2 regions of the Paraclostridium sp. genome follow, and region 2 is predicted to be linked to the other one. Evidence: a T-box and tRNA genes for the amino acid it is inferred to sense, from the RefSeq annotation. Region 2 holds a T-box; the other holds one or more tRNA genes.
What was found. A T-box is a leader RNA that pairs with one kind of tRNA and senses whether it is charged. The one in region 2 lies ahead of metG (methionine--tRNA ligase), so its partner is inferred to be a tRNA-Met.

Region 1 (11,518 bases), on a different contig from region 2:
CTAATATTGCTGGAATAATGGGGGCATTTGGAGCTAGCATTATTGCAAAAGAAAAGTATAATAAAGGATATAAAACATCTCTTTTAGACAAAGATGGAATCAATTCAATACATTTAGAAATAACTACTACTAGATGTGGAAGGTGTTCGAATAACTGTTTATTAACTATAAATAGTTTTGGAAAATCAGATAGATTTATATCAGGAAATAGATGCGAACGAGGAATAGGTTTACAGAGGTCTGAAAATAAAAATATTAATTTATTTGATTATAAATATAAAAGAGTATTTAATTACGAAAGTTTAGAAATAAATCAATCAAAAAGAAAAGAAATAGGAATACCTAGAGTTTTGAATATGTATGAAGATTATCCACTATGGCATACAATATTTACAAATTTAGGATTTAAAGTAGTACTATCTAGCCGATCTTCAAAAGATTTATATGAAAAGGGAATGGATTCGATTGCTTCAGAATCTGTTTGTTATCCAGCTAAGATGGTGCATGGTCATATAAATGATTTAATTGAAAAAGGTATTAAAAATATATTTTATCCATGTATAAGACAGGAACACAAAGAATTTGAAAATGTTGATAACCATTTTAATTGTCCTATTGTTATGTCTTATCCAGAAGTTATTAAAAATAATATTTCACAAATAAAAGAAAATAATATTAATTTCATAAATCCATTTTTACCGATGGATAATAAAAATGCTCTAAAGAAAAAATTATATGAAGAATTAAACAAAATTAAAAGTTATGACGATGAGTTTATTGAAATAAGTAAAGAAGAAATAAGTAAAAGTGTGGAACTTGGATTTACTGAGTATGAAAAGTTTAAAAGAGATATACAAAATATGGGTGAGACTAAATTAAAATATATTGAAAAAAATAATATTAAAGGTATTGTTTTAGCTGGTAGGCCATATCATATTGATCCTGAAATAAACCATGGTATACCCAATCTTATAAACTCTTTGGGTATGGCTGTTTTTACAGAAGATAGTGTGTGTCATTTGGGTGAAATAGATAAATCTTTAAGAGTTGTTGATCAGTGGGCCTATCACTCAAGATTATACAGAGCAGCAAGTTTTGTAGGGTCTAGAAGTGATTTGTCTATTGTACAATTAAATTCATTTGGATGTGGGCTAGATTCAGTTACTACTGATCAAGTTCAAGAAATTTTAACTAGTGAAGGTAAAATTTATACATGCATAAAAATTGACGAAGGAAACAACTTAGGTGCAGCTAAAATAAGATTGAGGTCTTTAAAAGCTGCTATCCAAGAAAGAGAAAATAATAATATTGAGGGTTTGAAAATAAAAAAAACATATGTAAAAAGTAGTTTGAGTAAATCAATAAAAGAAAATTACAATATTTTAGTGCCTCAAATGGCTCCTATCCATTTTGATTTAGTAGAACATAGTGTGAAGTCTTGCGGATATAACATGGTATTGCTTAAAGAATATGAAGGGGCTGTTGAAGAAGGTTTAAAATATGTAAATAATGACGCTTGCTATCCGGCTATAATTGTTATAGGACAAATAATTAAAGCTCTTAAAAGTGGTAGATATGATTTAAGCAAAACGTCTGTAGCAATAACTCAGACAGGTGGAGTTTGTAGGGCAACTAATTATATTGGATTTTTAAGAAAAGGATTAAGCGATGCAGGATATGGAAATATACCGGTATTGTCATTATCTGTAAATGGAGATGAAAAAAGCAATTTATACAGTGTATTCTCTTTAAGTCTTATAAATAAAGTTTTGATGGCTGCTATTTATGGCGATTTACTTATGAAAGTTTTATATAGAGTAAGACCTTACGAAACAGAAAAAGGCAGTGCTAATAAACTTTATAAAAAACATCTGGAAATTTGCAAAAAAAGCTTAGAAAAAGGAAGTTTAACTAAATTTAAAGAAAATATATACAATATAGTTAAAGATTTTGATGAGTTATCTATAACAGAAGAGAAAAAACCAAAAGTTGGTATAGTGGGAGAAATTTTAGTTAAGTTTCATCCATTAGCTAATAACAATATTGTGGACATAGTAGAAAAAGAAGGTGCAGAAGCTGTTGTTCCAGAACTTATAAACTTCTTTTTAAGTTGTGCATTTAATACATATTATAAAGCTGATAACTATTTAGATAAAAAATACAAAAAATTAGGAGGGAAATTAACTATAAGTGCTATATCTATATACCAAAAGCATTATATTAAAGCACTTGAAGAAAGTAAGAGATTTAGTAGTCCAAAAAAAATTGAGGAGTTAGGTAAAATTGCTTCAAATATTATTTCGCTTGGAAATCAAGCAGGGGAAGGGTGGCTTTTAACCGCTGAAATGATGGAACTCATTGAAAGTAATGTTAAAAATATTATATGCATGCAACCTTTTGCTTGTTTACCTAATCATATTACAGGAAAAGGTGTAATAAAAGAACTCAAAAGAGTTTACCCTAATACTAATATTGTTCCTATTGACTATGATCCAGGAGCCAGTGAGGTTAATCAATTAAATAGAATAAAATTAATGTTATCAACTTCGTTTAAAAATTTAAAGTGAAATTTAAAATAAAAACAGATATAATATTTTACTTTTTAAATTATATAATTTATAATATAAAAATTTATTTTGAATTAGTATATAATTATATTATGGTTGAAATTTAAAGGAAGTAGGCGTGAAAATGATTGATAATTTAATTGAAGTAGTCTTCGATACACTACCATATCCTATGTGGATAAAATCAAATGATGGGGTGTTTTTAAGTATAAATAAAAAATTTAAAGAAGTATATATAGATGAAAAGTTAAGTAAGGAAGATATTATTGGAAAAGTAAATAAGGATATATTTCCAGTTGGTAGATATGAAAAATATGATCAAAATCATAAACATGTAGTGGAGAGCAAAAAAGCTATGGTATTTGAAGCTGAAATTAATAATAAAATCACAAAAGCTTATTTAACTCCAATATTAGATGACAGTGAAAATGTAGTGGCTGTTTCAGGAATAGTAAAAGATATAACAGAGACAAAAAAATATGAAGAAAATATAATTAAGCAAAACACTTTATTAGAGACTATAATAAATACTATACCTGACATGATTTTTTATAAAGATAAGGAAAGTAAATATATAGGTGGGAATAAGGCTTTTTTTGAAGATTTTTTTGGAAAAGAAAAATCAGAAGTTATTGGAAAAACAGATATAGAAATACACAAAAGTAAAGAGGTTGCACAATCTTTTATGGAAAGTGATAAAGAAATTATAAAAAATAAAAAGACTCAATATACTAAGGTTGAACTTTTAAACAAAGAAAATAAGTTGGTATATGCAGAAGGCATAAAAAAACCACTAATAAATGAAGATGGAGAAGTATGGGGAGTCGTTGGGATATCTAGAGATATGACGGATAGAAAAGAACTAGAAAAAAAGTTAACTATCATGAGTTATACAGATAAGTTAACTGGCTTATATAATAGGGCTTATTTTGAAGAACAAATAAAAAAGTTAGACAATAAAATATATTATCCTTTAAGTTTAATAATGGGTGATGTGAATGGATTAAAACTAGTTAATGATACTCTAGGGCACCTAGAAGGAGATAAATTGATAATTCAAATAGCTCGGATTTTAAACTTGAGTTGTAGAGATGAAGATATTGTATTTAGGTGGGGTGGAGATGAGTTTATTATTCTTTTACCTAATACCGATTATAAATTAGCGGAAATTGTTTGTGAAAAAATAGTACATAAGTGCAAACAGTCAAATAACGAACAATTACCAATAAGCATATCTTTAGGCATAAGTACTAAAATAGATGATGGAAAAGGTGTAGATGATATATTAAAAGAAGCTGAATATATGTTATATAGAGATAAGATATTAACCAGCAATAGCACTCGAATGTCTTCACTTTATCCAAAATAGTAAATATTTCAATAAAACTTATAGATACATTTATACTCAAAAGTATTTAGATTATATCATAAAAAGCCCTCAGCAAAAATGAGGGCTTTTTATGATATAATCAATATATATATATAACAAGGAGGACAATTTATGAAAATTATTCACACAAGTGATTGGCACATAGGCAAAATAGTAAATGAATTTTCTATGATAGAAGATCAAAAATTCATTTTAAATAAATTGACAAACTTAATAGAAGAAGAAAATCCACATGCCATTATAATAGCAGGTGATATTTATGATAGATCTATTCCGCCAGTAGAAGCTGTAGAGCTATTAAATAAAACTTTAAGTGATCTAATAATAGATAAAAAAATAAAAGTACTAGCTATATCAGGTAATCATGATGGTGGAGAGCGATTAAGTTTTGGTAGCGAAATACTAGAAAAGCAAGGATTGTACATAGCTGGAAGAGATGATGAAATTTATAAACATGTATCTATAAAAGAATATGATACAAATATAAACTTTTATTTAGTGCCATATAAAGATCCTGCATTAACAAAAAAACTATTAGATAATAAAGTTATAAGAAGTCACAATGATGCTATGGTAGCAGTAATAGAAAAAATAAAAGAAAATCTTAATCCAGAGGAGATTAATATCCTAGTAGGTCATGGTTATGTTACTCTCAAAAGAGAAGAAGCAATAAATTGTGCTGAAAATAAATATGAAGTAGCAAATCTTGAAATCTCAGAATCTGAAAGACCGTTATCAATAGGAGGAACAGATTTAATAGATGGAAATATCTTCTCTGACTTTGACTATGTAGCTTTAGGCCATTTACATGGTAGACAAAAAATAGGAAGAGAAGAAATGAAATATTCAGGTTCGCTTTTAAAATACTCTTTCTCTGAAGTAAATCAAAAAAAGGGTGTATATGTGCTAGATACAGATGAAGATAAAAATATAAATATAGATTTTAAAATCTTGAAACCACTTAGAGATTTAAGAGTAATAAAAGGAAATATAGAAGATTTGGTAGATGAAGCTAGGAACCTAGAAGAAGGTAAAGATGATTACATACAAGCTATATTAACTGATGACGGAGAGTTAATGAACCCTATGGAAAAATTAAGGTCAGTTTATCCAAATACTATGTTAATAACTAGAGAACGAAAAAAAGATTTCAGTGAAGATAAAACCTCAGCAAAGGGAGAATACAAAAGAAAAAGTAAGTTAGAATTATTCAAAGAGTTTTACGAAGACTTAGGTAATGGAGATTATACAAAAGAAAAAGAAGATGTTTTGATGAATACTATAAATGAAGTCTTAAAAAGGGAGGTGAGATAATGAGACCGATAAAATTAACTATAAGTGCTTTTGGACCTTATGCAGATAAGCAAGTTATAGACTTTGAAGAACTAAACGGAAGAAATATATTTGTTATATCAGGAAAAACAGGAGCGGGAAAAACTACTATATTTGATGCTATAAGTTATGCGCTATATGGAGAAGCTAGTGGAGAATCGAGAGAAACAGATTCACTGAGAAGTCATTTTGCGGATGATGATGTAGAAACTTTTGTAGAATTAGAGTTTGATCTAAAAGGAGAAAGATATCTTGTAAATAGAGTTCCAAAGCAGAAAAAAAAGAAAGCTAGGGGCGAAGGATATACAGAAAAAAGCGCAGATGCAACACTTACACTACCAGATGGAAAAGTAATTACAAAGGTTACTAATGTTACTAATAAGTTAATAGAGGTATTAGGTATAACCAGGGATCAGTTTAAACAAATCGTAATGCTTCCACAAGGAGAATTTAAAAAATTACTACTAGCTGATTCTTTAGAAAGAGAAGGCATTTTCAGAAAAATATTTAATACTTATGATTTTGAAAAAATTCAAATGGAACTTAAAGAAAAAGCTATAACTTTAAGTAAGAATAGAAATAAAAGCAGAGATGAGATGCAAACCAATTTAAAAAATATAAAAGGGGAGCATGATATAGTTCTTGGAGAATATGTCGATTTTCCTATTGTAATAGAAAAATTAAAAGAACTTATAGAAAAAGAGAATGAAAATTATAAGGTTTTAAATGAAGAAGATAAAAATCTTTCTAGTAAATTAGAGGCTATAAATAAAGAAAAATTAATTATAGAAAATAATAATAAACTGTTAAATGAGAAAGAAGAAGTAGTAAAAACTCTTGAAGAACTTTTAAGTCAACAGGATGGTTTTGAAGCTAAAAAGAAAAATATAATTAACTTTAAAAATGCTAAGGAAGTTAATTATATAGAAGATAAGCTTATAGAAAATAATAATAAATTAGAAGAAAGACAAAAAGATTATAATAATAGTTTAATAAGCATTGAAAACTTAAAAAAAGTTTGTGATATAGCTAAATCAAAATTAAAAATAGAAGAAGATAAAGAACCAGAAAGAGATAAACTTAAGTTAGAAATTGAAAATCTAAAAAGTATAGAACCTAAGATCTCAGAGTTCGATAACTTAAAAAATCAAGTATTAAATCAAGGTGAAAAAGTTAAAGAAGTTAATGCGCAAATAATAAGCAATAAAGAATTTACTGAAAAACTTAAAAAAGAAAAATTAGAAAATGATAATACTTTAAAAGAAATAGCTGCTTTAGAAACTAAAAAAGTAGAGATAGAAAATGATATATCAAATAAAACAAAGATTATTCAAGAAACTAGAGAATTATTTATGTCTATAGCTAGTTATGAAAAAAGCAGAATTAATCACTATAACTTAAGCAAAGAATATGAGGAGTTTGAAAAGGACTATAAAATTATCAAGAAAAACTATGATGATATGGATAATTTGTACAAAAAAGAGCAAGCAGGTATACTTGCAAGTAATTTAAAAACTAATACTCCTTGTCCTGTATGTGGATCTACTAATCATCCAAATCCTGCAACAATAAGAAAGGATTTAAAAGTACCAACAAAGGAAGAATTAAAATTAGCAAAAGAGAAACTAGAGGAAATTGAAAAAGAAAATAATTTAAGGATAAATGAACTAACTAAATTAAATGCTGATTCGAAAAATTATTTTGAAATAGTAAATAATAGTTTAGCTAAGTTCTCAGAGACTTTAAATATAGATAAAATCTATTCTAATAGTACAGGAAATATAGTCAAAGCTAAAGGCCTTGAATTAAAAGATATAATTGATAATTTAAATAAAGAGCTTTTAAAAATTAAAGAAAAGTTAGTTTTAAAAGATTCTATAATAAGTAAAAATATATCTATAGATAATAATATTATAGAAAATGAAAAAGCGTTAAATGCTTTAGAAGAAAATGAAAAAGAATATCTAAAGGAAGTAACTCAAATTAGCACCAAGATAGAAGAATATAAAAAAGAAATTCCACAAGAAATATCAGATGTTAAAATACTTAAAGGTTTAATAGATGTAAAAACGAAGGATTTAAGTGATAGTATAAGTAACTTAAACAAACTAAGAGAAGAGAGTGAAAATAATTCAATAAGACTAGAAGGCGAAATTTCAAAGTCTCAAGAAATAAATAAGTCTATAGATGAATTAAAATTTAGTATAGAAAAAATAGAATTAGAGTTTAAAACTTCTATGAATAAGTTAGGGTTTAAGGATATGGATACTTACCAAGAAGCTAAGTTAAACATTAATTTAATAGAAGAATTAGAAAAACAAGTTGAATCATACAATTCTAAGTTAACTTTATTTAAATCTAAGAAAGAAGATATAAATAATAAAACTAAAGACTTAGAATTTATTGAAGTAACAAATATATGTGAAGAAATAAAAAGGCTTCAAATAATAAAACAAGAGCTAGAAGTTAAGTTAAGAGAATTATATTCTATATTAGAAAATAATAAATTAGTACTTAAAAATGTAGAAGCTCTTAATATTAAGTTTAAAGCAATAGAAGAAGAGTATAGAGTAGTTGGAGAGTTATCAGATTTAGCTAATGGTAGAAAGTCTCCATATATATCATTTGAAAGATATATATTAGCTTCATACTTTGAAGACATAATAGAAGCCGCAAATATAAGACTTGAAAAAATGACGGGAGATAGATTCTCATTAATTAGAAAGAAGAGTAAAAGTAAAGGTGCAGGACAAAAAGGTCTAGAACTTGAAATATATGATAACTATACAGATAGTTCTAGGGATGTAAGTTCATTATCAGGTGGTGAAAGTTTTAAAGCTTCATTATCTTTAGCGCTAGGGCTTTCAGATGTAGTTCAATCTAACGCTGGAGGGGTATCTCTTGAAACTATGTTCGTAGATGAAGGATTTGGAACCCTAGATCCACAATCTTTAGATAATGCGATTGATAGTTTATTGGAGCTTCAAAGAGGTGGAAGACTAGTTGGTATAATATCTCATGTTGAAGAACTTAAAGAAAGAATTGATGCTAAATTGGAGGTAGTAGCGACTTCAAAAGGAAGTAAGGCTGAATTTAATATATTATAAGTTTAAAAATATAAAAACAAAAAGGTCTGAATCTAATCAATTTGATAGAGACCTTTTTGTTTTGTAGCTTATTTTAAATGATTTATAAGTATTTTAAAACATAATTTTCAAAATTCCATTCATTTAAAAATATTTGAGCAGAGTCATAACCAGACATATAAAGACTAGTCATACAATTTTTAGTAATGTCAAAATCAGTTGTTGAAACATTTAATGTAGGTATATTTATAATCCTTACCTTATCTTTTTCTTTAAAATAAACATCTTCATTTGTACGTAGAGAAGTTTGAACTACACTTAACAAGTAAGATAAAGTATTAGGACATTCATTTAATCCATCAATTTCGCTACCTAATAAATTCAGACCGAATGTAGGTAAACTACATAAATCACAACTTTCATCATTATCAAATATCCAGATTGGAAAATTGCTTAATAATCCTCCATCAACTATAAAACAACAATTATTATCATGTTCAATTTTAACTGGATAGTAGTAAAGGGGAATACTGAGACTCATTCTAACTGCTTTTGAAATTTCAAAGTTCATAGGATCTATACCATAGTCGGTTAAATCATCAGGTAAAATAAGTAACTTTTTTCTTGTAACATCTGCAGCAATCATTTTAAGCTTACTTTTTCCATTAATTGAAATATCTTTAAACTTTGTTTTGTTTTTTTCAATAAATTTATCGTGTAAAAAATTTTCAATAGCATTTCCAGAGTGAATTCCTTTATGGATAAAAATACTTAAAAAATCTCCAATTAAAGGTATTGATTGAAGTTTGTTCTTGTCTTTAAAGCTGATATAATCTATATTGTATAATATATCTTTAATTTCATTTGAAGTATATCCTACTGCCAATAGAGAAGCTACAATAGCACCAGCAGAAGTTCCAGCTAAGTTTTCCCATTCATAACCTTCATTTTCTAGACAAGCTATGGCACCTACTAAAGCTATACCTTTAATTCCTCCACCTTTGCACACTAAATTTGCTTTCATGACTAAATTCACCACCGATAGTAAATTTTTTATTACTTTACCATAGTATGAAAAAAAATAAAAAATAGTGTGTGTTATACTATTTTCAGTGTTATACTATGGTAGACAGTGGTAAGTATGGAAGGAGAACATTTATGGATGGAAATAATAGAAATAACATAAAAATAGGAAGTAAGGTATTAGTTGTTCAAAAACAAGATCAACGTAGTGGAAAGTTGACAGAAGGCGAAGTTAGTAGAATTCTTACTAATTCTAAAAATCATCCACATGGGATCAAGGTGATGCTTGAAAGTGGAATTGTTGGAAGGGTAAAAGAAATAAAATCATAATACGTAAATAAAATTCAATAAGCTTGCTATAATTTACTTAATATGTTATCATTATATGTAGATAGAGAAAACAACATCGCGGGATGGAGCAGTTGGCAGCTCGTTGGGCTCATAACCCAAAGGTCGCAGGTTCGAGTCCTGCTCCCGCAACCAATTATAAGCATGGATTATAGGCTCTTATATCTTCAGGTATAGGAGTTTTTTTATTAACATTTATAATCAATCTATAGATTAAAAAACTATAGATATAAACTATAGGGAGTGATCAAGTTGAAACTAGTAAAAAGAGGAATTAAAAAAGAAGATATAACATTAGCTAAAAGATATGCAAAGTGGTATAAAGTAATAGATAATGAAATAAGAGTAATTTTAAATGAAAGTTCTAGAGTCAGCAAAAACAGTGTCGCAAATAACGTGGATTATAAAAATGATAAAGCTTATTTATGTGTAACGGATTTAGAGGGAAGTAAGAAGTTTTATGAAAAACACAAAGACTTAGAGTTAAGATTATATGTTAAAGCAGATGTTGGAAGTTTATACAATGAGTATAAAGTAAATGATTGGTATGTAAATGAAGAAGGATTAGAAATAGATTTAGCTTAATAATTTAAATAAAAAAGTAAATACTTATAATAGGGTTGTTATAATATATGTATTGTGATATTATATAGAAGTAGAGAAAACAACATCGCGGGGTGGAGCAGTTGGCAGCTCGTTGGGCTCATAACCCAAAGGTCGCAGGTTCGAGTCCTGCTCCCGCAACCAATTATAAGTATGAATTACAAACTCTTATATCTTTTGGTATAAGAGTTTTTTTAATATAAGATATATTTACGGAGGATAATATGGCAAAAGTTAAAAAAGTAGATACAGGACTTAAATATAATAAGATACAGAAATTAGATAAAAACTTTATGTATCAAGATTTAAAACGAAGCAATTGTTACAACAGTGATTTTTCAGGATCAAATTTTAACTATACAAGTTTAAGAGGCGCTCATTTTAAATCTTGTAATTTCTACGGATGTAGCTTTAAAAGTGCGGAAATAATAGGAAGTAACTTAAAAAGAAGTAAATTTAAAAAAGTTAAATTTGAAAATACATTATTTGATTCAGTTAATTTAGAAGGTGTAGATTTTGCGGGTGCAGAATTTATAAATACTGTGTTCTTAGAAACTGATATAAGCAAGGCTGTAAATATGAATATAAAAGAATCAGAGGTAAAAATATTTGATAAGATGCCTCAAATCGAAATAAGTGAGAGACTTGAAAATTCACTAAAGTTAGCTATGCAAAATGAATATGTGAAAAAATCAAGAGCATTAGACACTAAAGATGGAACTATCAATACTATAAGTGTTATGATACTTTTAGAAAATTTTAAAGAAAAGCAATTAGTAGATGGATTAAATCTTATAGCTGAAAGAATGGATAAGGATTTTTGTACTTTAAGTTATATAATAAAAACTTTACAAACATATAAGGCTAAAGGTCTTTTATAATAAATACAATGAAGTGTATACACACGTAAGGAGAAATTATGATAAAAAGAGAATTCGATATAAATGATATTGCATATGTAGCAAAAAATAGAAGACTTAAAGCTCATATTGATGGAAGTGAAACTAACACTAAAACTATATCTTTAAAATGCGGAGATGAAGTGAAAATATTAGACTATTATGAAGTTGAAAAATTTGGATACTCATATGAAGCGAAATTTAAAAAAGATGGAACAGTATATATTATAAGAAAACATTTAAGTCAATCAGATTTAAAACCTAAAAATA
Region 2 (15,777 bases):
ATTTTCTTCTACTGTAACTGGTGCAACTAAGTTTGAGTTAGATCCTATAAAAGCTCCATCTTTTACTACTGATTTAAATTTGTTTTTACCATCATAGTTTACAAATACTGTTCCACACCCTATATTAACATTCTTACCTACATGTGCATCTCCTATATAAGATAAATGAGATGCTTTAGAATTATCTTCTATAGTTGCATTTTTAACTTCTACAAAATCACCTATTTTAACATGATTTCCTATATTACTCTTAGGTCTTAAATATGCATATGGTCCAACTGTAGTGTTGCTTCCTACTTTACTATCTATTATAGTAGAGTTTTCCACATCTGTAGCATCACCTATTATTGAATTTGATATACATGAATTCATACCTATAACACAGTTACTTCCTATAACTGTATTTCCTTTTAACATAGCACCAGGATATACTATAGTATCATTACCTATTTGTACATCTGCTTCGATATATGTGCTATTCACATCTATTATTGTTACACCATTTATCATGTGCATAGTGTTTATTTTTTTTCTCATTATTTCTTCTGCTTTAGCTAACTCAACTCTTGAGTTTACACCCATAAGTTCTTCTATTGTTGCTCCATTATATGCACCAACTTTTAATGAATTAGTTCTCATTATCTCTATTGTATCAGTTAAATAGTACTCACCTTGAGCATTATCATTATTTATGTTAGCAAGCGCTTCTTTTAAACTTTTTCCATTGAAGCAGTATATTCCTGAATTTATTTCATTTACTAATTTTTCTTCTTCATTAGCATCTTTTTGCTCTACTATTTTTAATAAATCTTCATTAGCGTCTCTTATTATTCTTCCATATCCATTTGGGTTCTCTACTTTTGTTGTTAAAACAGTAGCGTGATATCCATTATCTAAATGGTATTTAAATAAGTTTTCTAATGTATCTGCATTTACTAAAGGAGTATCTCCACATAGTACAACTATTGTGTCATTTTCTGTTATATGTTCATCAGCCATCATAACAGCATGTCCTGTTCCTAATTGTTCAGTCTGCATAGCTAATTTAGTTTCTTCTGGTAAAACACCTTCAACTACTTCACTTCCGTGACCTAATATTGCAACTATTTCACTAACCCCTGATTTTTTAGATACGTTTATAACATGATTTACCATTTCTTTCCCACATACTTTATGTACTACTTTTGGTAAACTTGACTTCATTCTTGTTCCTTTTCCTGCTGCCAGGATTATAGCCTTAAAATTCATAAACCCACTCCATTTCAAGTTTTTTGATTATTAATCAATCTATATATGATCTGTTATCGCTTTATTTTGTATACAACTTCTTAATTCTAATAACTAATATACCATTTTTGTTTGAAAAAGTACATATCATTCCAATAAAAAAGAGCCTAAAATTCGGCTCTTTAAGAAATATATTATAAAACATATTATATTTTTAGTTCTGTTTTATTACTCAGCAGCTACTTCTAATTGAGATACTGCTTCATGGTAAGCTTTTAATACTTCATCTTCTAACATTTGTCTCATTTCTGCATTTATAGGATGAGCTATGTCTCTAAAGTTTCCTTCTCCTATTTTTCTGCTTGGCATAGCTATGAATAAACCATTATGACCCTCTATAACCTTTATATCATGTACCACAAATAAATTATTGAAAGTTAATGAAACTATACACTTCATTTTCCCCTCATCAGTTAATTTTCTCACTCTAACGTCAGTAATTTTCATTTTCCTAATATCCCCCTTTTGTTTTTGACAAAGTTAATTAAAAAGTTATTAAATCTTTTATATTATATAAATTCTATCATCTTTTTAAATTTCCTCTATTATTTTAGAAATTTTTCATTATTTTTTTATATTTTTTTCATTTGATAGAATTTTACCCTCAAAACCTGTCTTATTCTACTGAATTGTCGATTTCGCTTATCTCTTCTTCAATTTCATCGATAACTTCAGTAGCCCAATATTCTTCTCTGAATGTTTGAAGATTCGGTTCAACTGTAACCACTTCATTATTAATTACATCTATCTGTATTAATGATATGTAGTCTTCAACCATTTTCTCAGTAGGATTAGTCGTAGATATAAATACTCCCTTTCCTATAACTTCAGCCCCAAATTCATGCATAAGTTGCATCATACCTTTTATAGTCCCCCCACCTCTCATAAAGTCATCTATTAATATAACTTTACTACCAGGCTTAACTGCTTTTCTTGGTAAACTCATGCTTTCAACCTTAGAATTCCTTCCACTTACATACGTCATGCTAAGTGTAGGTCCTTCTGATACCTTAGTATCTTTTCTTATTATAACTAAAGGTAAATTCATAGCCTTAGCTGTCATAAGAGCCATAGGTATTCCTTTAGTCTCCATAGTAACAACATAGTCAGCTTCTGAATAATCTATATTTGATGCAAATATTTTCCCTATTTTAGATGCTATTCTTGGATCATATATTAAATCTATTAAGTATAAAAATCCTCCAGAAAGTACTCTAGATTGGTCTTTTATGTCTTCACATAACTCTAATAAAAACTCTTCATTTTCTGATTTAGATGTTTTTGGTATGTATTTAACTCCACCAGCCGCTCCTGATATCGTTATTACTTGTCCTAACTCTAGTTTTTCAAATACATTTTTAACTACTATTAAATCTTCGCTTATTGTAGATTTCGCCGAATTAAACTTAGATGTAAAATAGCTCAATGTAAATATTTTATTAGGATTATCTGATAGTATTTTAACTATCGCACCTATACGTTCCGTTCTTTTAAACTTCATAAAATACCTCCTAAACTTGAACCCTGTGTATTTAAACTTATTAATGCATAATTTTTATCATTATGTTATAATATTTGTTATGTTTTATTTGAAATTTAATATATTAATGTATATAAATATTTTACAATTTTAGTTTGCTTAAAATATTGAACATTATACTATTATAGCATAAATATAGTTCTTATTGTAGAACTTTTAATTTAACAGAAAGGTGGTTTCACTATGAATATATTCTTTATAGGCGTTGGTGGTATTAGTATGAGTGCCTTAGCCAAGATATGTTTAAATAAAGGTTATAACGTTTATGGTTCAGATTCTTCAGACTCTAATTTATTAGATAGTCTTCGTGCTCAAGGAGCAACAGTATATGTTGGGCACAAAAAAGAGCATATAACTGATGATATAGATATGGTAGTTTATACTGCTGCTGTTAAGTCTGAAAACGAAGAGTTAATAGCTGCTAGAGAGAAAAATAAATTAACAATGAATAGAGCTGCATTCTTAGGTCAAATAATGAGAGAATACCAAAACTCTATAGCTGTTTCTGGTACTCATGGAAAAACATCTACAACTTCAATGTTATCTGCTATTTTTGAATATGCAGAACTTGATCCTACTATACTTGTTGGGGGAAATCTAAGTATAATAGGCGGTAATGTTAAAATAGGAAAATCTCAAAACTTTATAACTGAAGCTTGTGAGTATGTTGATAGCTTTTTAAGTTTCAACCCTAAGATATCTGTTGTTTTAAATATAGAAGAAGATCACTTAGATTATTTCTCTGGTATAGATGAAATAAAAGCTTCTTTCAATAAGTTTGGTAAATTATTACCTTATGATGGTTATTTCATAATAAATGGAGATGACGAAAATACTAAAGATATATTACATGAGATAAAAGCTACTGTTATAAAATATGGTCAAAGTGAAGGAAACAACGCTTTAATCAAAAATGTTACATTCAATGCTGATGGTCATGGAATTTTTAGTATATTATACAACGGAATCAATTTAGGTGAATTTAAACTTGCAGTTCCTGGTATACACAATATATACAATGCTACAGGAGCAATATTAGCTGCTTTAGTTTCTGGTGTAGAATTAGAGACTATAAGAAAGAATATTGCTTTATATGGTGGTGTAGGTAGAAGATTCGAAGTTAAAGGTAAATATAACAACGCTCTAGTTGTTGATGACTATGCTCATCATCCAACAGAGTTAAAAGCTACTTTATCTGCAGCTAAAAAAATAAAGAAAAATAAATTATGGTGTATATTCCAACCACATACTTATACAAGAACTAAATCATTATTAAACGAATTCTCTGATGCTTTTTATGCAGCTGATAAAGTTATAATAACTGATATATATGCAGCTCGTGAAAAAGATCCTGGAGATATTCATTCTAAAGATCTAGTTGACAGATTGTACCAAAATAATGTTGACGTAATGTACTTAAGCGAATTTGAAGATATAGCTAAATATCTATCTGAAAATGTTTCAGAAGATGACTTAGTTATAACTGCAGGTGCTGGTACTGTATATAAAATCGGAGAAATGCTACTTGAAATGTAGAAACAAAAAAACTAGGTTTAAATAAACCTAGTTTTTTATTATTTTTTTTCAATTTTAAATATATCATCTCTTAAATATTCAAATAAACCTTCATGAACTTCATAATATGCCGTAGCTTTATCTGAAGTTACTTTAACATAGTCTTTTCCCATTGTCTCAAGATTTATAGAGTATCCATCTCCCTTTATTTTTATAGTAAAGTTGTATGGACTTCTTTCTTTGCTTTTTTCTGGTTGTATTTTTCCAACCAATCTTTTTACTGATATCTTATATGCTAAATCATCATAACTCCATCTCCATGGTTTCTTAACCTGATCACCATATATTATTTCGACACTGTCCCATGTTTTATATTTTTTGACAGAATCTATAGATGTATATATACTTTCCTGTAATAATTTATCAAATGCCTTCTTTTCTGATACAGGTATTTTGTAAAACTCTTCTCTACTTACCGTATATATTCTAAAATAATCTAAATCAGTAGAAAATCTTATCCCATTATCTAAATATCCTTCATAAGTACCATCATAGCTACTTGGCTTTCTTACTTCTTTAAATTTTGTAGAGAAAAATTTTATTTGCTCCCAATATTCTTGATCTATTCTTACATCCTGCAAATTTTCATCAGAAATATATACTGTATCATTAGTTTTAAGTTGAGATAATAACGGTCTTGAATCATCTTTTGTACTTGTATCTTCTACTTTAATAGGCTGATCAGACTCTTGTTCTTTGGAAAAATGGATATATGTACCTGCATATACTATAAAGAATGCTATTACTCCTATAAGTATTACCATGCTTTTTTTTACTTTTCTTTTCTTTGCCATAAAAGCCCCCCCATATCTAGTTAACGCTTTTATTATACTATAAAATATCTAAACTAAAAAGCACTACAATTGAATCATAGTGCTATTTTTCTAAATTATTATAGTATTTTATTATTTTCTACAAGAATTTCCTGGGCAATTTATACAAGGTTCTACATGGACTGTTATTCCTTTTACAAATTGCATGTCATTTATTATATGTTTCTCTAATTTTGTCGCTATCTCATGACCCTCATACACACTTAAATCTTTATTAACGCATATTGTTAAATCTACATAAGCTGTTGCTCCATGTTTTCTAGTTCTAATTTCGCCTAAATTTATTACTCCATTTGTATTTTCTGCTATTTCAATTATTTGATTTTCTTGATCTTCATCAATTGAATAATCCATTAACTCATTAGCTGAGTCTTTAAGTATATCAAAGCCTACTTTAGCTACAAATAAAGCAACTACTATCGATGCAATTGGATCTAATGCTTTGAAACCTAATATTGCTCCGCCTATACCTATAAATGCTGCAATAGATGAAAGCGAATCAGATCTATGATGCCATGCATCCGCTTTTAATGATGGTGAATTTATTTTATTTGCTACTTTTATAGTTATTCTATATTGATATTCCTTTATTGCTATTGATATAACAGATACTATTAATGGCAGTATTGTTGGCACTTGAACTTTATTTAAGTTAAATAGAGAATCTAGTGCATCAAATCCAATTTTTAAAGATACTACTATTAATAATATTGATAGTAAAAATGATACCAAAGTTTCTGCTTTTTCATGTCCATAATTGTGATTTTTATCATTTGGTGCATTTGCAATTTTGTTACCTATTAAAACACCTACGGAACTTATTATATCTGATGCAGAATGTAGTCCATCAGCTATCATTGCATTAGATTTACCTACTACCCCTGCAAATATTTTTATAACAGTTAGTATCACATTCCATATTATAGATGTTATAGTTACCTTGTTAGCTTCATCATACCTTGTCTCCACTATATTACCTCCTTATATTTATATCTTTTATTTTAGTATCCATTTTTATTCATTCTTAAACATTCTTAAACTTATACTTAAATGCAATAAATTATAATTATAATTCAATACTAATTATCATTTATTCCTAAAATTAAAAATCACCCAACAAATGTTGGGCGAATTTTAATTATATCATATATTTAATTATGCTTCTTTAATTATTTCTAATACAGCTCTTGAAGAATTTATTATATCTTCTATAGCTATATACTCTTCTAATGTATGAGCATTTTTCATTCCTATTCCTAAGTTTACAGCTTTTAATCCATTTCCATTTAATACGTTAGTATCACTTCCACCACCAGTTGAAGCAGTGTATCCGTCTATTCCTATGTTAGCAAATGCTTTTTTAGCAAGATCTACTATATCTGTATCATCAGCTATCTTAAATGGTGCATATGCTCTAGTTACTTTAGCTATTACTTCAGCTCCCATAGCTTCTCCTGCTTTTTTGAACTCTTCTACCATGTGGTTAGTTTGAGCATCTAATTTTCCTTCTTCTAAACTTCTAGCTTCTGCAACTATTTCTAGTTCTGGCATAACTATATTTGTAGCTATTCCACCATTAATAACACCTATATTTGCAGTAGTTTCTTCGTCGATTCTAAGTAACTTCATATTTTCTATAGCTTTAGAAGCAACCATTATAGCACTTACTCCGTTTTCTGGTTGTAATCCTGCATGAGCTGGTTTACCTTTTATAGTTATCTCTATTTTATCTTGAGCTGGTGCTTTTGTTATTATTTCTCCTGGAGATCCGCCACTATCTAATACAAATGCATAATCTGCATTTATTTTAGAGTAGTCTAAATATTGAGCTCCAAATAATCCGCCTTCTTCCCATATAGAGAATACTACTTCTATATCAGCATGATCTATTTTGTTTTCTTGTATAACTCTTAAAGATTCTAATATAGCTGCTATACCAGCTTTATCATCTGAACCTAAAACTGTAGTTCCATCACTTTTTATTATTCCTGTTGCTTCATCTATTATAGGTTTTATTCCTTCTCCTGGGCTAACTGTATCCATGTGAGAACTGAATAATACTGTTTTACCTTCTCTATTTCCTTTTAATTTAGCTATTACATTTCCTGTTTCCCCACCAGCTTTAACACCAGCTTCATCTATACAAACTTCGCATCCTATAGTTTCTAATTTTTCTACTAATACCTTTGCTACGTTACCTTCTTTAGATGAAGGACTATCTATTTTCACTAATTCTATGAATTCATCTATTAATCTTTGTTTATTTATCATTTTCAAATCTCCTCCTTAGTTTGTATCACATAAATATATTGTAAATTATATTGTAAGTTTTTTCAAGAGAAAACGCTATTATCAGATTTCTCTTACTATTTACTTTAATATTTTTCTAGTTCTAGAATCTACAAAACATACCCAATATCCAAGTTTATCATTTCTATCATCACAAGGTTTATACATATTAAATCCTGTATGACCTTGATCTGGCTGTTCATCTTTATTTCCTGGAATAGCATACATATAGTTTTTACGCTTGTTGTATTCGTCATATTGAACTCCAAATAAATAATGTCTATATCTATATGATTGAAGAACTATATCACTATACATAGTATAGTTCAAAGTATTTATATACCCTAAATAAGGCATTGTGTAACCACACATAGTCATCGGAGTTATTTCTATTTTCCACCATCTAGTATTGTCTATACTCTCTCTTACAAATGGCTTAACCTCTTTAAACATTTTTAAACCTTTCTTTATTTGTCTAGGCATTAATAAATTTCTTGAAGTATTAATTTCTGCTTCTTTATGATTTATATCCTCTTCTATTTGTTCTATTTCTATATTTGATTTTGATTTTGATTTATTTGTTTTTGATTTCGATTTTTCATTTATTTGTCTATCTGATGTTTCACGAGTTTCATCTTCTTCATAATCATACTCTATGCTATCGCTACTTTCATTTTCATCCATTTCTACATACTCTAAATATTCATACTCATATTCATATTCATCGGAATCTTCAACATCTATATATTCTACTTCTTCGTACACATATTCTTCATCATCTTCTATTTCTTCATATTCTACGTACTCTTCATCTGATGTAAATATTATTTCCTCATAATTGTCTATTTTGCTCCCCTTAAATCCAATTAATGGCACACTTCTTTCACACACCAATGCTATAGCCTTTATATTTATGCTATTTTCTTCTAAATTTAATGAAAATTCCCCTTTACCTTGCTCGCTTAATACAATACGCCCTAAATCAGAAGTATTATAGTCATCTAATATCGCTACAACTTTATATCCATCTCTAACATATTTAAGATTTTCTACATATAAAGCAACTACAGATTTTTCTTCTGTAACTTCTACTTTTGCAAATGCTTTTGGTAGTACTCTATCTTTATATCTAAAGTTCATGTCCTTAGCTTCTAAAATTATATAATCTCTTTTATATTTCTTTTTAGTACTCAAAGTTATCCCCCCTATAAAATATAAATCCCTCTAAACAGTATATGTTTGGACATGCAAAAAAGTACCTTCTATTTAGAAGGTACTTTTTTTATTTACAACATTTGCAAGGTTTGCAAACTCTTCTATTGAAAGAGTTTCTCCTCTTCTTTTTTCATCTATATTAGCTTCATTTAACACTTCTCTTATTTCATCTTTAGTTAAAAAACCTAGTGTTCCTAAAGCATTTAATAAAGTTTTTCTTCTTTGCCCGAAACCAGCTTTAACAGTTTTAAAGAACATTTCTTCACTGTCTACTTTGTATTTTTTTTCTTCTCTTACATGAAGACCTATAACTGTTGAATCAACATTAGGTTGAGGTATAAACATATGTCTTGGAGCTTTTGCTACTATTTCTGTGTCACAATAGTATTGCACTGCTACTGATAATGCACCGTAATCCTTAGTTCCAGGAACTGCATTCATTCTATCTGCAACTTCTTTTTGTACCATAACTACTATGTCAGTTACTGGAATGTCTTCTTCTAAAAATTTCATAACTATAGGAGTAGTTATATAATACGGAAGGTTTGCTACTAATTTCACTGGCCCTCCACTTAACTTCTCTTCTACTAATTCTTCTACATCTACTCTTAATATATCTTTATTTATTACCTCTACATTTTCAAATTCATCTAAAGTATCTTTAAGTATAGGTATCAAAGTTTTATCTATTTCTATAGCAACGACTTTATCAGCTACTTTTCCCATCTCACGAGTAAGAGTTCCTATTCCTGGTCCTACTTCTATTATTTTATCTCCCTCAGTAAGTCTTGCTCCTTCTAATATTCTATCTATTACATTATCATCTATTAAAAAGTTTTGACCTAATGATTTAGAGAATTTAAATCCGTGCTTATCTACTACTTCTTTGGTTTTTCTATGTGACGAAAGTCTATCCATATTCTAGCTCCTTTATTATTTTGTATTGTCGATTTTTATTGTAAAGTTTCTAAAGACTTTTCAAATTCTTCTCTACTAACTCCGTAATTGTTTAATCTATTTAAAAACTGTTTTGCATTTCCATAACCTATACCTAAAATCATGCCTAACTTATCTCTTCTATGAGAAGCATCTTCATTTCCTATAAGTCCATTTCTTATTAAGTCTACTTGTCCGAATTCATCTCTCTTATCTGTGTTTTCAGTTCTTACTTTCTCAAGTGCTCTTCTTATACTTTCTGGAGTAGCATTTTCTATACCTATATCTCCATTTTTCTTAGCTTCTTCTCTTGGTAAAAATGCATGCTTACATCCTGGAACTTCTGCAGCTATTTTCTTTCTTATTTTTTCACCTGCAAAATCTGGGTCAGTAAATATTATAACCCCTCTTCTTTCTTGTGCTGATTTTATTCTTTCCATAACTCCCTTTGGAAATCCAAATCCACCTGTAGTTATAAGTTCAGCATCTAATGCTCTTTTTACAGCCGTTACATCGTCTCTTCCTTCTACTACTATTATTTCCTTTATCATATAATCACCTTTTTCGCTCATTTTACTTAATATCTTTATATTTTAAGCTTTATACTAAATTTTATCAAGGCTACAAATTCAGTTATAGCTAAAATAAAGTACATCCTGCACAAAATAGGGGCTTATCTCTATTTTGAGAAAGCCCCATTATTTATATTACTTTATATTGAAAAATTTCTTTGCATTTTCTTTTGTAGCTTCACAAACTTGCTCATATGAAATTCCTTTTTCCTGAGCTATCTTATCAGCCACAAATTGAACTAAAGAAGGATCATTTCTTTTTCCTCTATGTGGCTCTGGAGCCATATACGGAGAATCAGTTTCTATAAGTAAATACTCTAAAGGTATTTCCTTAGCTACTTCTCTAGTTTTCTTATTGTTTTTAAATGTTACTGTACCTGGTATAGATATATAGCATCCCATTTTTACATACTCTCTAGCTAGTTCAACATTTCCACTGTAACAATGAAGAACACATCCTATTTCAGGATTTTTAGTGTTTTTTATTATTTCAAATGTATCCCCATGAGCATCTCTATCATGGATTATTATAGGTAACTTTAATTCATTAGCCAGTTCTATTTGTCTCTTAAACCACTGCTTTTGAATTTCTCTAGGAGAATTATCATAATAATAATCTAATCCTATTTCACCTATAGCTTTTACTTTATCATTTTCTATAGCTAGTTTTTTTAAAGTTTCTATATCATCTTCAGTCATTTCGCCTACATCATGAGGATGTACACCAACTGCTGCATATATAAAATCATGTTTATTAGCTAATTCAACACTACTTTTAGATGTTTCTATACAAGCTCCAGGGTTTACTACTAAGTCTACACCTTTAGCTTTTAGCGAGTTAATTAGTTCTTCTCTATCTTCATCAAATCTCTCATCATTTAAATGTGCATGTGAGTCAAATAACATATTGTCATCTCCTTATCTAACTTCAGAGCCGTCTTTAGCACCTTCTGTTAATGGTAATACTAAATCGTCGCCGTTATCTCCTGCCGCTAATATCATACCTTGAGATTCAACACCTCTTAATTTTACAGGCTTTAAGTTGCATACTACTGTAACTTCTTTTCCTATTAAATCTTCTGGCTTATACCACTTAGCTATTCCAGATACTATTTGTCTTGTTTCTGGCCCTATCTTAACTTGTGATACTAATAATCTATCAGCTTTTGGATGCTTCTCGCATTTTACTATTTTACCTATTCTAAGTTCTATCTTATCTAAATCATCTATAGATATTTCTTCTTTGTGATCTAGTGGAGCTTCTACTTCTTCTTTCTTTTCAGCAAATAATTCGTTCAATTCTTCTACCTCTTTTTCTATATCTAATCTTGGGAATAATGCATTTCCTTTTTCTACTTTTGTATTTTCTTTTATTAAACCAAAAGTCTTAGTACTTTCCCAAGTCATTAAATTCTCATCAGTTATACCTAATTGAGTGTATATTTTCTTAGCAGTATCATTCATTACTGGATTTATAAGTGTTGCTACTATTCTTATAGATTCACATAAGTTATATAGTACTGCATCTAATTCATCTTTTTTAGATTCATCTTTAGCTAAGGCCCAAGGCATAGTTTCATCTATATATTTATTAGTTCTTCTTATTAATTTCCATGCAGATTCTAAAGCTTCGTTAAATTGTAATTTATTCATTTCTATTTCAAAGTTTTCTACTGAAATTTTAGCAGTTTCTTTTAAACTTGAATCAAATTCAGTGTTTACTTTTGGCATTGGTATTATCCCACCATTATATTTTTCAACCATTGCAACTGTTCTACTTACTAAGTTACCTAAATCATTAGCTAAATCTGAATTAAGTCTTGTTACAAAGTTTTTATGAGTATAATTTCCATCTTGACCAAATGCAAATTCTCTTAATAAGAAGTATTTAAGAGCATCTACTCCATATCTTTCTATCATTTGCTCAGGATATACTATATTACCTTTTGATTTACTCATCTTATCATTATCAAATAGTATCCATCCATGTCCGTATACTTGTGCAGGCATTTCTTCACCTAAAGCCATAAGTATAGCTGGCCATATTATTGTATGGAATCTCATTATTTCTTTCCCAACTATATGAACATTGGCTGGCCAGTATTTTTTATAATCAGAATCATCTTCACTCATGTATCCTAAAGCTGTTATATAGTTGCATAAAGCATCTACCCAAACATATATAACGTGTTTTTCATCAAAAGGAACTTTTATACCCCAATCAAATGTAGTTCTAGTTACACATAAATCTTCTAATCCTTTATCTAAGAAGTTTGCAACCATTTCATTTTTTCTCGATACCGGGAAACAGAAATTAGGATCTGCAAATAATTCTCTTAATTTATCTTCATACTTTGATAACTTAAAGAAATATGCTTCTTCTTTAGCTATATAAGTATCTCTTCCACAATCAGGACATTTGTTTCCTTCTAATAATTGAGACTCTGTCCAGAAACTTTCACATGGAGTACAGTATCTTCCTTCGTAAGCTCCTTTGTATATATCTCCTTGCTCATATAACTTAGTAAATATCTTTTGGATTATAACTTCATGTCTATCTTGAGTTGTTCTTATAAAGTCATCATAAGATATGTCCATAGTCTTCCATAGTTTTTGTATATCTGCTATCATTCCGTCAAGGTATTCTATTTCTGTCATACCTTTCTCTTTTGCAGTCTTTTGTATTTTTTCTCCATGCTCATCAGTTCCTGTTAAGAACTTCACATCATATCCACAGAAACGCTTAAATCTAGCTATAGCATCTGCTGCAACAGTTGTGTAAGTATGTCCTATATGTAAGTTCCCACTTGGGTAGTATATAGGAGTTGTAACGTAAAAACTTGGTTTTGTCATATATATTTCCTCCTCAAAATTTGTATATTCTCTATAAATAAAAAACTCGCCACCTATGATATACATAGGGGCGAGGTTATATTCGCGGTACCACCCTAATTATCTACAACAATGTTGCAGATATCTTAGAAGACATTAACGGGTCCAATCGTTTTATCTTAAAAATAGAATTTATCTATTACTCAGATAAAATAGCTCCAAGACCATATTCAATAACTCTTTTAACGCTAGCTTTCACCTTATCTAGCTCTCTGTGGAAAAAATTATTATTTACTCATCTTTTCTTAGCCTACATATTATTATAATTCACATAAATATTATCTTATATTCATTATTTTAATGAATATTTTTATTAGTTTATTAAACTTAATTTTATTAAATTTACTACATTATGTCAATCTATATTTGCTATATAACTTGCTTTTATATAACTTTATCTAAAAATTGTTTAGTTCTTGTATGCTTAGGATTATCAAATATTTCCTTTGGTTTTCCTTCTTCTAATATATATCCTTCATCCATAAAAACTACCTTATTTGCAACTTCTTTAGCAAATCCCATTTCATGAGTTACAACGGCCATGGTCATACCTTCTTTTGCAAGTTCTTTCATTACATCTAAAACTTCTTTTACCATTTCCGGGTCCAGTGCTGATGTTGGTTCATCAAATAACATCACATCAGGCTTCATTGCTAAAGCTCTAGCTATAGCTATTCTTTGCTTTTGACCTCCTGAAAGTTGTGATGGATAAGAATTTTGTTTATCTAAAAGTCCAACTCTATCAAGCAATTCAAGAGCTTGAACTATAGCTTCTTGTTTATTTATTTTTTTAACCTTCATAGGTGCTACTATTATATTTTCAAGTACAGTCATATTAGGAAATAAATTAAAGTTTTGAAACACCATTCCTATATTTTGTCTTACTTCATTTATATTGCACTTTTTACTTAATATATTTTCTTCATTAAATATTATCTCTCCACCATTTGGTTCTTCTAATAAATTTAAACATCTTAGTAAAGTACTTTTACCTGAACCACTTGGTCCTAATATAGCTACAATCTCACCTTTAGCTATATTTAAATTTATGTCTTTTAAAACTTCATTTTTACCAAATTTTTTCTTTATGTTTTTTATTTTTATCATAACTATACCTCCTGAGCTGCATTACTAGTTTTTAAAATTTTACTTACAATGCTTTTTTCTCTCACATCTCTATTTTGTAATTTCAGTTCAAATAAACCTACTAGTTTAGATAAAGTGAATGTAAGTACAAAATATATCATAGCTGCTACTAATAATGGTTCAAATGCTAAATAAGTATTTCCTTTTACTATATCCGCACTGTACATTAAGTCCTGTATTCCTATTACTGATACTATTGATGATTCTTTTACTAAAACTATAAATTCATTAGCAAGTGCTGGAAGCACATTTTTTAATGCTTGTGGAACTATTACTAATCTCATGCTCATCGAATAGTCTAGTCCTAATGAACGACTAGCTTCCATTTGACCTTTATCTATAGATTGTATTCCAGATCTCAATATTTCTGCTATATATGCACTTGAGTTTATTGAAAGAGCAACTATAGCCGATATATATTCCGATGGTATTGGACCTAAGTCAGGAAAATTTATACCTATAGTTGGAAAACCAAAATAAATTATATATATTTGGACTAAAAGTGGAGTGCCTCTCAAAAATTCTATATATATAGTTCCTAAAAAACTTACTATTTTATTTCTTGATATTCTAGCTAAACACACTACCACACCTACTATAAACCCTAATACTAAAGTACATAAAGATATACCTATAGTTATTTTCGTTCCATCTATAAAAAACTGTGAATAATCACTTAAAAATGTAAAATCCATAATATATTCCTCCCAATATTTATTGAGCTAGTTTAGTAGCTTTTTCAACAAATTCATTTATTTTATTTTCTGACTCTAATTTATTTATTGATTTGTTTACCGCATTTATAAGTTCACTATTTTCATTCTTATTAATTGCTATAGCCGAACCTTCTCCTTTGTTTTCTCCTAAATTAACTTTTGACTCAACTATCTCTGGGTACTGTTTTAAATATCCATCTATAGCTTCTTTACTTACCACTACAGCATCAGCATTATTATTTTGAAGTTCTAATATTACATCAGATATCTTACCTAAAGATTTTATATCCTTAGCTTTAATAACATCTTTGGCTATAGTTTCTTGTAAACTTGCTTTTTGTACAGCTATTTTTGCATCTTTTAAATCCTCTATATTTTTATACTTATTTTTCTTATCTTCCTTAACCAAAATAACATGTTCTCCATTGTAGTATACATCTGTAAAATCAACAGCTTTTTTTCTTTCTTCCGTAGGACTCATACCTGCAACTACCATATCCACATTTCCTGATTTAAGAGCTCCTAAAAGTCCATCAAATTTCATATCTTTAATTTCTAATTTAACTCCTAAATCTTTTGCTATTTCTTCTGCCATCATCATTTCAAATCCTACAATTGTATCTTTTCCATCTATTTCTTTATGAAACTCATATGGTGGATAATCCGCACTAGTTGCTATCGTTAATACACCCTTATCTTTAATAGCTTGTAATTGGTCTTTCTCATCGTTAGACGATGAACATCCAACCACCGATAAACTTAAAACTCCTATTAGC

Region 1: it encodes a tRNA-Met, which carries the amino acid that the T-box ahead of metG (methionine--tRNA ligase) is inferred to sense. The anticodon was not compared.

The regions. Positions count from the first base shown of each region.
Region 1 is NZ_JBOFKN010000127.1:1,737-13,254, forward strand. Features, by position in the region: gene ACRCYC_RS08815 (acyl-CoA dehydratase activase-related protein) at 1-2,567, shown strand, start outside; gene ACRCYC_RS08820 (sensor domain-containing diguanylate cyclase) at 2,692-3,936, shown strand; gene ACRCYC_RS08825 (exonuclease SbcCD subunit D) at 4,069-5,271, shown strand; gene ACRCYC_RS08830 (SbcC/MukB-like Walker B domain-containing protein) at 5,271-8,396, shown strand; gene ACRCYC_RS08835 (patatin-like phospholipase family protein) at 8,479-9,399, opposite strand; gene ACRCYC_RS08840 (YwbE family protein) at 9,534-9,728, shown strand; tRNA gene ACRCYC_RS08845 (tRNA-Met) at 9,806-9,881, shown strand; gene ACRCYC_RS08850 (hypothetical protein) at 9,999-10,331, shown strand; tRNA gene ACRCYC_RS08855 (tRNA-Met) at 10,418-10,493, shown strand; gene ACRCYC_RS08860 (pentapeptide repeat-containing protein) at 10,574-11,230, shown strand; gene ACRCYC_RS08865 (hypothetical protein) at 11,269-11,518, shown strand, end outside.
Region 2 is NZ_JBOFKN010000039.1:14,975-30,751, forward strand. Features, by position in the region: gene glmU (bifunctional UDP-N-acetylglucosamine diphosphorylase/glucosamine-1-phosphate N-acetyltransferase GlmU) at 1-1,248, opposite strand, end outside; gene spoVG (septation regulator SpoVG) at 1,456-1,734, opposite strand; gene purR (pur operon repressor) at 1,904-2,788, opposite strand; gene murC (UDP-N-acetylmuramate--L-alanine ligase) at 3,011-4,363, shown strand; gene ACRCYC_RS03310 (hypothetical protein) at 4,402-5,196, opposite strand; gene ACRCYC_RS03315 (cation diffusion facilitator family transporter) at 5,308-6,204, opposite strand; gene ACRCYC_RS03320 (M20/M25/M40 family metallo-hydrolase) at 6,391-7,506, opposite strand; gene ACRCYC_RS03325 (hypothetical protein) at 7,606-8,718, opposite strand; gene rsmA (16S rRNA (adenine(1518)-N(6)/adenine(1519)-N(6))-dimethyltransferase RsmA) at 8,791-9,657, opposite strand; gene rnmV (ribonuclease M5) at 9,693-10,226, opposite strand; gene ACRCYC_RS03340 (TatD family hydrolase) at 10,383-11,153, opposite strand; gene metG (methionine--tRNA ligase) at 11,166-13,166, opposite strand; T-box leader at 13,164-13,395, opposite strand; gene ACRCYC_RS03350 (amino acid ABC transporter ATP-binding protein) at 13,524-14,246, opposite strand; gene ACRCYC_RS03355 (amino acid ABC transporter permease) at 14,249-14,980, opposite strand; gene ACRCYC_RS03360 (transporter substrate-binding domain-containing protein) at 15,000-15,777, opposite strand, start outside.